DNA from 2 places in the Brevibacillus soli genome. Region 2 is predicted to be linked to the other one. Evidence: riboswitches for the same ligand, from Rfam matches in the RefSeq annotation. Region 2 holds a riboswitch; the other holds the start of a gene.
The links. Region 2 has a riboswitch for cyclic di-AMP ahead of ACE99V_RS05510 (ABC transporter ATP-binding protein). Riboswitches for the same ligand answer to the same signal wherever they lie in the genome.
Positions count from the first base shown of each region.

Region 1: it holds a riboswitch for cyclic di-AMP, as region 2 does, so the genes downstream of both, ACE99V_RS13580 (C40 family peptidase) here and ACE99V_RS05510 (ABC transporter ATP-binding protein) in region 2, are expected to answer to the same signal.

Region 1 covers NZ_JBIYSM020000031.1:7,887-12,305, forward strand. The annotation lists gene ACE99V_RS13565 (class I SAM-dependent methyltransferase) at 1-432, opposite strand, end outside; gene ACE99V_RS13570 (PspA/IM30 family protein) at 504-1,190, opposite strand; gene ACE99V_RS13575 (LiaF transmembrane domain-containing protein) at 1,232-1,642, opposite strand; cyclic di-AMP (ydaO/yuaA leader) riboswitch at 1,936-2,104, shown strand; gene ACE99V_RS13580 (C40 family peptidase) at 2,110-2,640, shown strand; gene ACE99V_RS13585 (response regulator transcription factor) at 2,865-3,584, shown strand; gene ACE99V_RS13590 (sensor histidine kinase) at 3,585-4,419, shown strand, end outside.
Region 2 covers NZ_JBIYSM020000009.1:23,243-27,661, forward strand. The annotation lists gene ACE99V_RS05500 (ABC transporter substrate-binding protein) at 1-207, opposite strand, end outside; gene ACE99V_RS05505 (ABC transporter permease) at 282-920, opposite strand; gene ACE99V_RS05510 (ABC transporter ATP-binding protein) at 925-2,064, opposite strand; cyclic di-AMP (ydaO/yuaA leader) riboswitch at 2,176-2,321, opposite strand; gene ACE99V_RS05515 (MurR/RpiR family transcriptional regulator) at 2,398-3,261, opposite strand; gene ACE99V_RS05520 (nitrilase-related carbon-nitrogen hydrolase) at 3,248-4,057, opposite strand; gene ACE99V_RS05525 (amino acid ABC transporter ATP-binding protein) at 4,090-4,419, opposite strand, start outside.

The DNA.
Region 1 (4,419 bases), on a different contig from region 2:
AATGAACAGACCGCCTGGGGCAAGCACCGTTTGAACTTCGTTGAGAATGGTCGCGCGCAGCTCCTCCGGGAAGTTGGCAAACGGCAGCCCGGAGATGATCACATCTGCATGATCAACGCCCATCTCGTTCACATATTGGCCGATATTGACTGCTTCTTCACGTATGACTGCTTCAGGAAAACGGTCGCGCAGCATGGCGCGAAACTGCGGATCCCGTTCCACGAGAATATAAACGGAATCCGGCCGCTTTTTTCGAATAATCGCTTTGGTGAATGCACCCGTCCCCGGCCCCAGCTCGACGATTACGCCGGCTTTTGACCAGTTTACTTTTTTCAGCATGCGCTGGCACAAAAATCGAGAGCTGGGAGCGATGCTCCCCACTCGTCCAGGTTCCTCAATAAATCTCTTCAGAAAAACCATAAAATCTGTCAAGAAAAAACCTCCTAGGGGAAAAGCAGCCTGGAAAACGTTCAGGCTGCTGTTTGCATGAAATCCGGTACGGCTTATTTCGTTACAGCCTCTGCCTTCTTTTCCTGAAGGGCAGCTTTCAGGCGCGCCAGCTCCTCATCCAGTTCGTCTTTGTTCAACGCGTTCAGAGAGCTGTCCAATCCCAATCGGGTCTGTTTCCACTGTCCGCTGATATCCGCTTCCGCTTCCATCCGCAGAACCTTTTCCTCCATGCGCGCAAATCCGCGGCTGGCTGATTCGCTCCCCATGCCGGTAACCGCCTGGTTCACCTGTTTTTGGGTGCGCGCCACCTGTGCGCGTGCCATCAGCGTAAACTTTTTCGCCCGCATCTTGTAAAACTCTTCCTTCAGCTCTGCCAGTTTTTCACGCATTTGCTGCGCCGCTTCGGAAGCCGTTGTGTACAGCGTCTCGTACTCCTTGGCACGGGCTTCGTACCGTTTTTTGTCGATCAGCGCGCGTCTCGCCAGTTCGTCCTCGCCTTCACTGAGGGCCAATTTCACTTGACGGTCACGTTTCTCGACAAAGGCGAGAGCTTCCTCCCACTGTTGGCGGAATTTCTTCTCCAGTGCAACCTGGCGTGCAACGGACACTTCTACTTGTCCGATTTCCACTTCCATGTCACGCATGTACTGATTCAGCATCACGACCGGATCTTCCATGGAATCAATCGCATCATTCACCGAAGCCACAGTCAAGTCACGCAAACGTTTCAAAATACCCATTGTTATACTCCTCCTCATCATATCACAAAGTGTGGGTTGTATCATGATTGTCGCTTGTTTGCCAATTCTCGCTCCCAACGGTCCAGCGCATCTTCTTTCAAGACTTGCTGAGCCCAATGCCGCTCCAGAGCGCTTGGAGCCGGTTCCATCGGAGTGTCCCGCCGCTTGATCAAGCGGTAGCCGAAGTAGATGATCGCAATGGCCAACAGATTGGTAAACAGCAAGTCAAGCTTGCCAATCAGCATCAACAGTCCGAACAGGAAGACAAGCACTCCCCAGAATTTCGTACCGGAACCGCTTACCACTTTTTTGGCACCGTAGACCATGATTACCGCCGGGATCAAAATCCCGAAAAGATCGCCGCCGTCAATGCCGAATTGGTCCAAGATGACCAGCGTTCCTACCAGCAGCAGGACCAGTCCGAGAAGCACTTTCCCAGACCGCTCGCTCATATGTTTCTTCCCTCCAATCGTTTGTGAAACTGTTGTTCATGGCTTTATTGTAGACGAAGGGCCATTGCGCCATAACGGGCGCGCGGTTGGTTTTTCCCTCCGTCTGCAGGCGGAGAGGCTTTCCTGCCGCAATCGGACTTTTGCTCGCACAACCACTGTCAACTACACGGTTGCCATGATGAGACAACTGGTTATGGATATTGACGAAAAAATGTGACAAAATTGTGAACAAGCGCATCTGTCAACAGGAAATGGGTGGGCAAGCGCGAATTATAGTAGAAGCGTGTAAAAAATATCGAATTTAGCCGAGTCCTGTTTGACTACAGGAACGGGGGAACCAAAAGATAAAAGGGGCTTTTCGCGCTCCCTTTTAAGGGGTGAATGGCCGTCGTTTGCGACAGCCTAGGGCAACCTTTCGACCGAACCCATCAGCTAACCTCGTAGGCTTTGGAAAGGAGCAGTTTGGTTTGCGTAGACTCGTATCATTTTTGGTTATTGCCGGATTGCTTGTATGGGGGGCAGGCTCTGCTTTTGCCGAGGAAAGCTTGTTGATGAGCACGGTGAAAGAGCTGTACGGCGTCCCTTACAAATCTGCCGGCACCAGCAAGAAGGGGTTTGACTGCTCCGGATTCACACGCTATGTCTTCCAATCCTTGGGTGTAGAATTGCCGCGATCTTCGGCCGCCCAATACGGGGTCGGAACCAAGGTGTCCCGAAAAGACCTGCAGCCGGGGGATCTTGTGTTCTTCAACACCAACGGCCGCAGCATCTCTCATGTCGGAATCTACATCGGCAACAACACGTTTGTACACTCGGCGTCAGGCAAAGGCATCGTAAATACCAAGCTGACTGACCCGTACTACTGGAGCAAGCGCTACGTTGGCGCCAAGCGGATCGCCATTCCGGCGCTCCAGGCAGAGGCGAAAGCAGCCTCCGAAAAGAAAGCGGTGCAAGCGGCCTCCCTTCCGGAGCCAGCAGCACAACCGCAAGCCAAGTAAGATGGAAACAAGATTGCAAGCCAGGGACTTTTACATGTCTCTGGCTTTTTTTAAAACCATTTAGGACCTCCTCCCAATAGGAAGTCGTATAAACCGCTTAAACCCTTTTTGTCGACTGATAATTCTTTCCGATTCGAAGCGAATTTTGTCAAACCATGATATGATAGAAAATAGATTTGCTTACAAAGAGGATAGATAGACGTGATATACATGGGGGAATCACAGTGAAAGAACTTGTTTTCATCGTTGACGATAACCAGGAAATTATTGAACTGTTGCAAGATATTTTGGAAAACGAAGGCTACGAGGTGGCTTCCGCGGTCAACGGCGAAGATGCGCTGTCCATGCTGAAGCAGGGGCTCTCTCCCAATCTGATCCTCCTGGACATCATGATGCCCAACATGAGCGGCTATGAGCTCTGTTCCCAGATTCGGCGCGAATGGGATTTGCCGATCCTGTTTGTCAGCGCCAAGGGAAAACCGGTGGACAAGGTCGTGGGACTGGAGATCGGGGCGGACGACTACATCACCAAGCCGTTTGACACGGAAGAGCTGCTTGCCCGGATCCGCGCACACCTGCGCCGCTACGAGAGAATCCGCAAGCACAACGAAGAACAGCCGGATAAGGAAGCAGCCTCTACTCCCATCACCGTACTGAAATTCAAGGGATTGGAAATTCACAAGGAAACGTATTCCGTCTACGTCGGCGACCAGAAGATCGACCTGTCGACAAAAGAGTTTCAGCTGCTTACCTTCCTGGCGGAAAACGCCGGTATCGTCTTCACGCGCGAGCAAATCTACGATCGCGTCTGGGGTTACGGCTACGGCTCCCTAAACACGGTTACCGTACACATCAAAAACCTGCGCGAGAAGCTGGAGACCGAGCGCACATTCATTAAAACGCAGTGGGGGACGGGGTACGTATTTATCGGGGAGAAGTTGTAAATGAGCATCCGCAAGAAGCTGTTCCTCTCTTTCATCGGCCTGATTGCGCTCAACCTCCTGATGTTTCAGTTCGTTTTTGAAGACATCATAATCGAGCAGCTGAAAACGGACCGGCACAACCAGTACCGTGATGAAAAAGCGGCAGCGGAACAGGTCCGCGTCAACCAACTGATGCGCTCAGGGAATTTCAAGGATCCGACTGAACTGAAGGAACTGGGCGAGAAACTGCCGGAAGATCTGATGTATCAGATGGTGGTAAAGGACGCGGAAGGGAACACCATCTTTAAAAAATACTCGCAGGCGTACATGCTGAAAAACCCGCCGTCCGGTCCCCATGCAATCGTAAAGAACCGCGAAAAGAACGACCTGAAAGTCGTCGCCGAGTACCACTTTCAGCACGAGCCTCCCAACCTTGGGCAAACGATTGTTTATTTTTACACGGACGACTCCGACATTTTGGCAACCAAAGGGGTCTCCATGATGCTTTGGTTCATTTACGGCAGCATCGGGCTTGTTGGACTGGTGATGGTGACGTTTCTGGTGCGCTGGATTTTGCGTCCTGTCAACGAGTTGTCCAGGGTGACACAGGAAATCAGGGAAGGAAAACGCCACGTCTCCTTCTCGTACACATCAAACGACGAATTCGCCCGGCTGTTTCGCGCTTTTACCGACATGGTGGAACAGCTCCGCTTCTCCGAAGAGCGGCAGCAGGAGCTGATCTCTGCCATTGCCCATGACTTCCGCACACCGCTGACAACAATCAAAGGATACGCCTCCTATCTCGGCTCCGGGCGGGTTACCGATCTTGAACGGATCAAGAAGCAGATGGGCAAGA
Region 2 (4,419 bases):
CGACTTGATCTCAACCTTCAGGTCGGTACTTTTTTCAATCAATACTCCTACCAGATTCGCCAAGACGTCTTGTTCTGAAAAATCTTTTCCCACCACGGTTACCTTGTCAGACGCTGTAGTACCGGTTAGGGCGGAACAACCGGCCAATCCTGCCACAGCCAGTGCCAAAACCCCTACCCCAATCTTCTGCAGCCATCCTTTTCTCACAAAATCCTCTCCCTTCGAAAGTACACAATGATTTGTTTATGATGATGCGGCTCCATTCAGCTCTTCCCTTCCTGTCAGGATTGTTTACTGGTGCGGAGACCTTTTGGAGTGACGCGCCAATCCGCCCAAGCGAGCAGCATGTCGAACAAGATGGCCAAAACGGCGGCAGGTACGGCCCCGGCCAGAATGACTCCCGTATCGACCATGGAAATTCCCCGAAGGATCAGGTCCCCCAAACCTCCGGCTCCGATAAAGGCAGCCAGTGTCGCAACACCAATGATCATGACGGTCGCTGTCCGGATACCGGCAAAGATAATCGGACGGGCCATGGGCAGCTCCACCATCCGCAGCATTTGCGACTTGGTCATCCCCATTCCGCGTCCGGCTTCCAGGAGTGCGTCGTCCACGTCCAGAATTCCCGTGTAGGTGTTGCGAAGAATCGGCAGCAGAGCGTAAATGACCATCGCAATAATGGCTGGAACCGGTCCAATCCCAAACAGCGGAATCATAAATCCGAGCAGGGCAAGACTGGGGATGGTTTGAAAAACAGAGACGATACCCAGAACCGGTCCGGCCAAAAAGCGGTACCGAGTCAACAGGATTCCGGCAGGAACTGCGATCAGTGTCGCCCAAAACAAGGAGATGACGGACAAAATGATATGCTGCCGCGTAGCGTCCAAAATATCAGGCCAACGATCGATCAAGACATTCATGATTTCACTCACCCGATGTCCCTCCCTCCAAATACGGTTTTGCCAGTACATCGACCAGACTTGCCCTTGTGAGCAAACCGGCCAATTTGCCGTTTGGATGCACGACGGGAACATAGCCGTAGGAAGCCTCCTGAACCAGGGAAATCGCATCCGCCAAGGGCGTTCCGGTTGTTACCGCCACCGCGTCCGTTCGCATCACGTTTTGAATGGACAGCGACTCTTCCGGGTACCGGTTATGAATATCGCTGGTGTCTGCCATTCCCAGATATCGTCCCTCTCTATCAACGACGATCAGTCCTGTAACGCGCTTTCTGTGCATGATTTGAACAGCTTCCGCAAGACCTCTGGTCGGCAGGACGGTGACCGGATTTTGCAGCATGACATCATCCACCAACTGGCTCAAATGAGCGGACAATCGCTTCTCCCCAATAAAACCGCGAATGAATTCATTCGCAGGATGGCGCAGAATCTGGTCGGGCGTTCCTTGCTGGATCACTTTCCCGTTTTGCATCACGATAATTTGGTCAGCAATCTTCAACGCTTCATCCATATCATGCGTCACAAAAACGATCGTCTTGTTCAGCCCTTGATTCAGGCGAATCAATTCATCCTGCAGCTGTTCCCGGGTGATCGGGTCGAGAGCGGAAAAGGGTTCATCCATCAAAATGATCGGCGGATCACTCATCAAGGCCCGCGCAACCCCGACCCGCTGCTGTTGACCGCCGGACAGTTCAGACGGATAGCGATCACGGTATTGCGCTGGGTCGAGACCTACCCGTTCCAGCATTTCGTTCACTTTTCCGGTGTCAACCGCAGCTTTCCCTTTGCTCAGGCGCGGAACCAGCGAAATGTTTTCAGCGATCGTCATATGCGGAAAAAGACCGACTTGTTGAATCACATAGCCAATTCCTCTTCTCAATTGGACCGGGTCGATTTCCATCGTGTTTTTTCCGTTAATCAGGATTCTCCCGGCCGTCGGTTTGATCAGTTGGTTGATCATTTTCATCGTGGTGGTTTTTCCGCACCCTGACGGACCGACAAGCACCGCAATGTTCCCCTTCGGTATTTCCAGATTCAAATCTTCGATGACAACGGTTTGACCGTATTCCTTTCGAACATGGTCAAAAACAATGGCATTCGACAACTTCATCCCCCCTTCGAAAAAATAAATGACCCTACAAGCGCAGGGTCAAATAAAAAGAAAAGACCCTGCGAACATATAGGGTCAAAGAAGCATGTGGATAAAAAAACAGAAATTTGACCCATCTATCGCTGACGAGGTTAGCTGACGGACTCGGGAAAGATGGTTCCCTACGCTATCGATCGCGATAGCGATTCGCCCCAAAACGTGGTTCCCCCGCTTTCCGATATAAGCAATCGGAAATTAAGCGTTGTTTTATTATGTTCCAAATAGCTGGAAATGTCAAATTTGGTGAACGTCAGTCGTACATGGCCAACAATAAGGCAGTTGGCCCGATTATTTTTCTTTCATGTAAAAAATCCCGAACCGATCCCAGATCTCATCCAGTTTCTCAAGCCGTCCGTGAAACTCGTTGGTCTTTTCTTTTCCAACAAAAGTGATCAGGGCATTAATTAAACTAAGGGGAGCCACGAACGAATCAATGAACGTCGGCATTTGGCTGGAAGCCGTAAGAGAGATATCTGCATGTGCAATGAGTGGCGACAAGAGATTGTCCGTGATGGCGATGGTCGTTGCTCCTTTTTCTTTGGCATATGAGACGATGTTGATGGTACTGGCAGAGTATCTGGCAAAACTTATGCCTATCACAACATCGTTTTTGTTTAATTTGTACAACTTCTCCGCTATTGTCTCTACTGACTGAATCATTTCCGCATTACCCAAAATCATATTCAGGTAATACTGCAGAAAAATTCCGAGAGAAGCGGCGCTTCGATTTGCGACAATATAAACGTTTTCTGCATGAAGCAACAATTCAACCGCTTTTAGGAACGACGGAATGTCCAATTTTTCCATGGTCGATTTAATATTGGCGATATCATCCTGAAAGATTTCATAAACGCCCTTTTCTTCTTGCCCATACACCTGTATGGACATTTTCAGTCTTTCAGCGATCGTCAGCTGCTGCTTGACGGAGTCCTGCATGTACTGCTGCAGCTCGGGAAAGCCAGAATAACCGAGGAACATAGCAAATCGTACCACAGTCGCCTCGCTTACTTTCGCCATTTTTGCCAATTTGGCCACATTGAAAAACGGCACCGTATTCGTATTTTCCAAAATGTATCGGGCGATCTTTAGCTGCGATTTGCTCATCTGCGGCATCTGTTCAGCGATATGCTGATAAACATTAGAACGATTCATAGGCGATCTTATTTGTTTGCCCTCCCGGAATCAAAGTTTCATCGTAATCAGCCAGGTATGGAATATAGGCGCGAGTCTGCAAAATCAGAGAAGGATCTATGTCATGAAGCAGTACACACGCTTCTTCCCGCGGTGCTTCGCAAAGCACTTCTCCATTAGGCGCAACCAGCTTGCTTTTCCCACAGCTTCCCTCACCAACCGTATTTACGCCAAGTATAAATACCGTGTTATCCAAAGCGCGAGCAGGAAGTTGAATGTCCCACCTTGTTTCGGCACCGAAACTCCACACGGAAGGAACGACGATCAGCTCAGCCCCTTGCAGAGCAAGCAAGCGGGCAGGCTCGGGAAATTCAATGTCGTAACAGATCAACACGCCAATTTTGCCCAGCGATGTGCTAATTACATTGTATACTCTTTCACCTGGTAAAAAACTGTTCTTTTCCTTTCCCCACACAAAAGACTTTCGGTATGTTGCCGCCAACTCCCCTGTTTGCTCGATGACAGCTAATGATATATAGAGACGATCTTCTTCCTTCTCAGCGAAAGGCAGCACAATCACTGTACTCCATTTTCGCGCCAGTTCTTGAAACAGGCGAACAGTCTCTCCGTTCGGTGTCTCGGCCAGTTGTTCAAATTCATCTTTCTTTAAATGATAACCTGTCTTCCATAATTCGGGAAGAACGATTAAGTTGGCTCCCTCCTGCGCGGCCTGTTCAGCCATGAGAATCGCCTGTTGCAGGTTTGTTTCTGTCTGACCGGAAATTGGATTCATCTGAACAGCTGCTACCTTAAACAATGTTTCCACCTCAATTTCGCATTCTGTTTCTTCTACAGAACTTTTCGTAAAAACTCTTTCGTCCTTTCATTTTGCGGGTTCGAAAAAATGTGCTCAGGTTCACCTTCCTCCATTATGACGCCCCGATCCATAAAAATAATGCGGTCTCCCACTTCGCGGGCAAATCCCATCTCATGTGTAACCACTACCATCGTCATTCCTTCGTTGGCCAGATTTTTCATGACTTCCAATACTTCGCCAACCAATTCAGGATCAAGGGCCGATGTCGGCTCGTCAAACAGCATCACCTTGGGATTCATCGCCAATGCTCGGGCAATCGCAACCCTCTGCATCTGGCCGCCCGAGAGGTTGTCTGGATATAC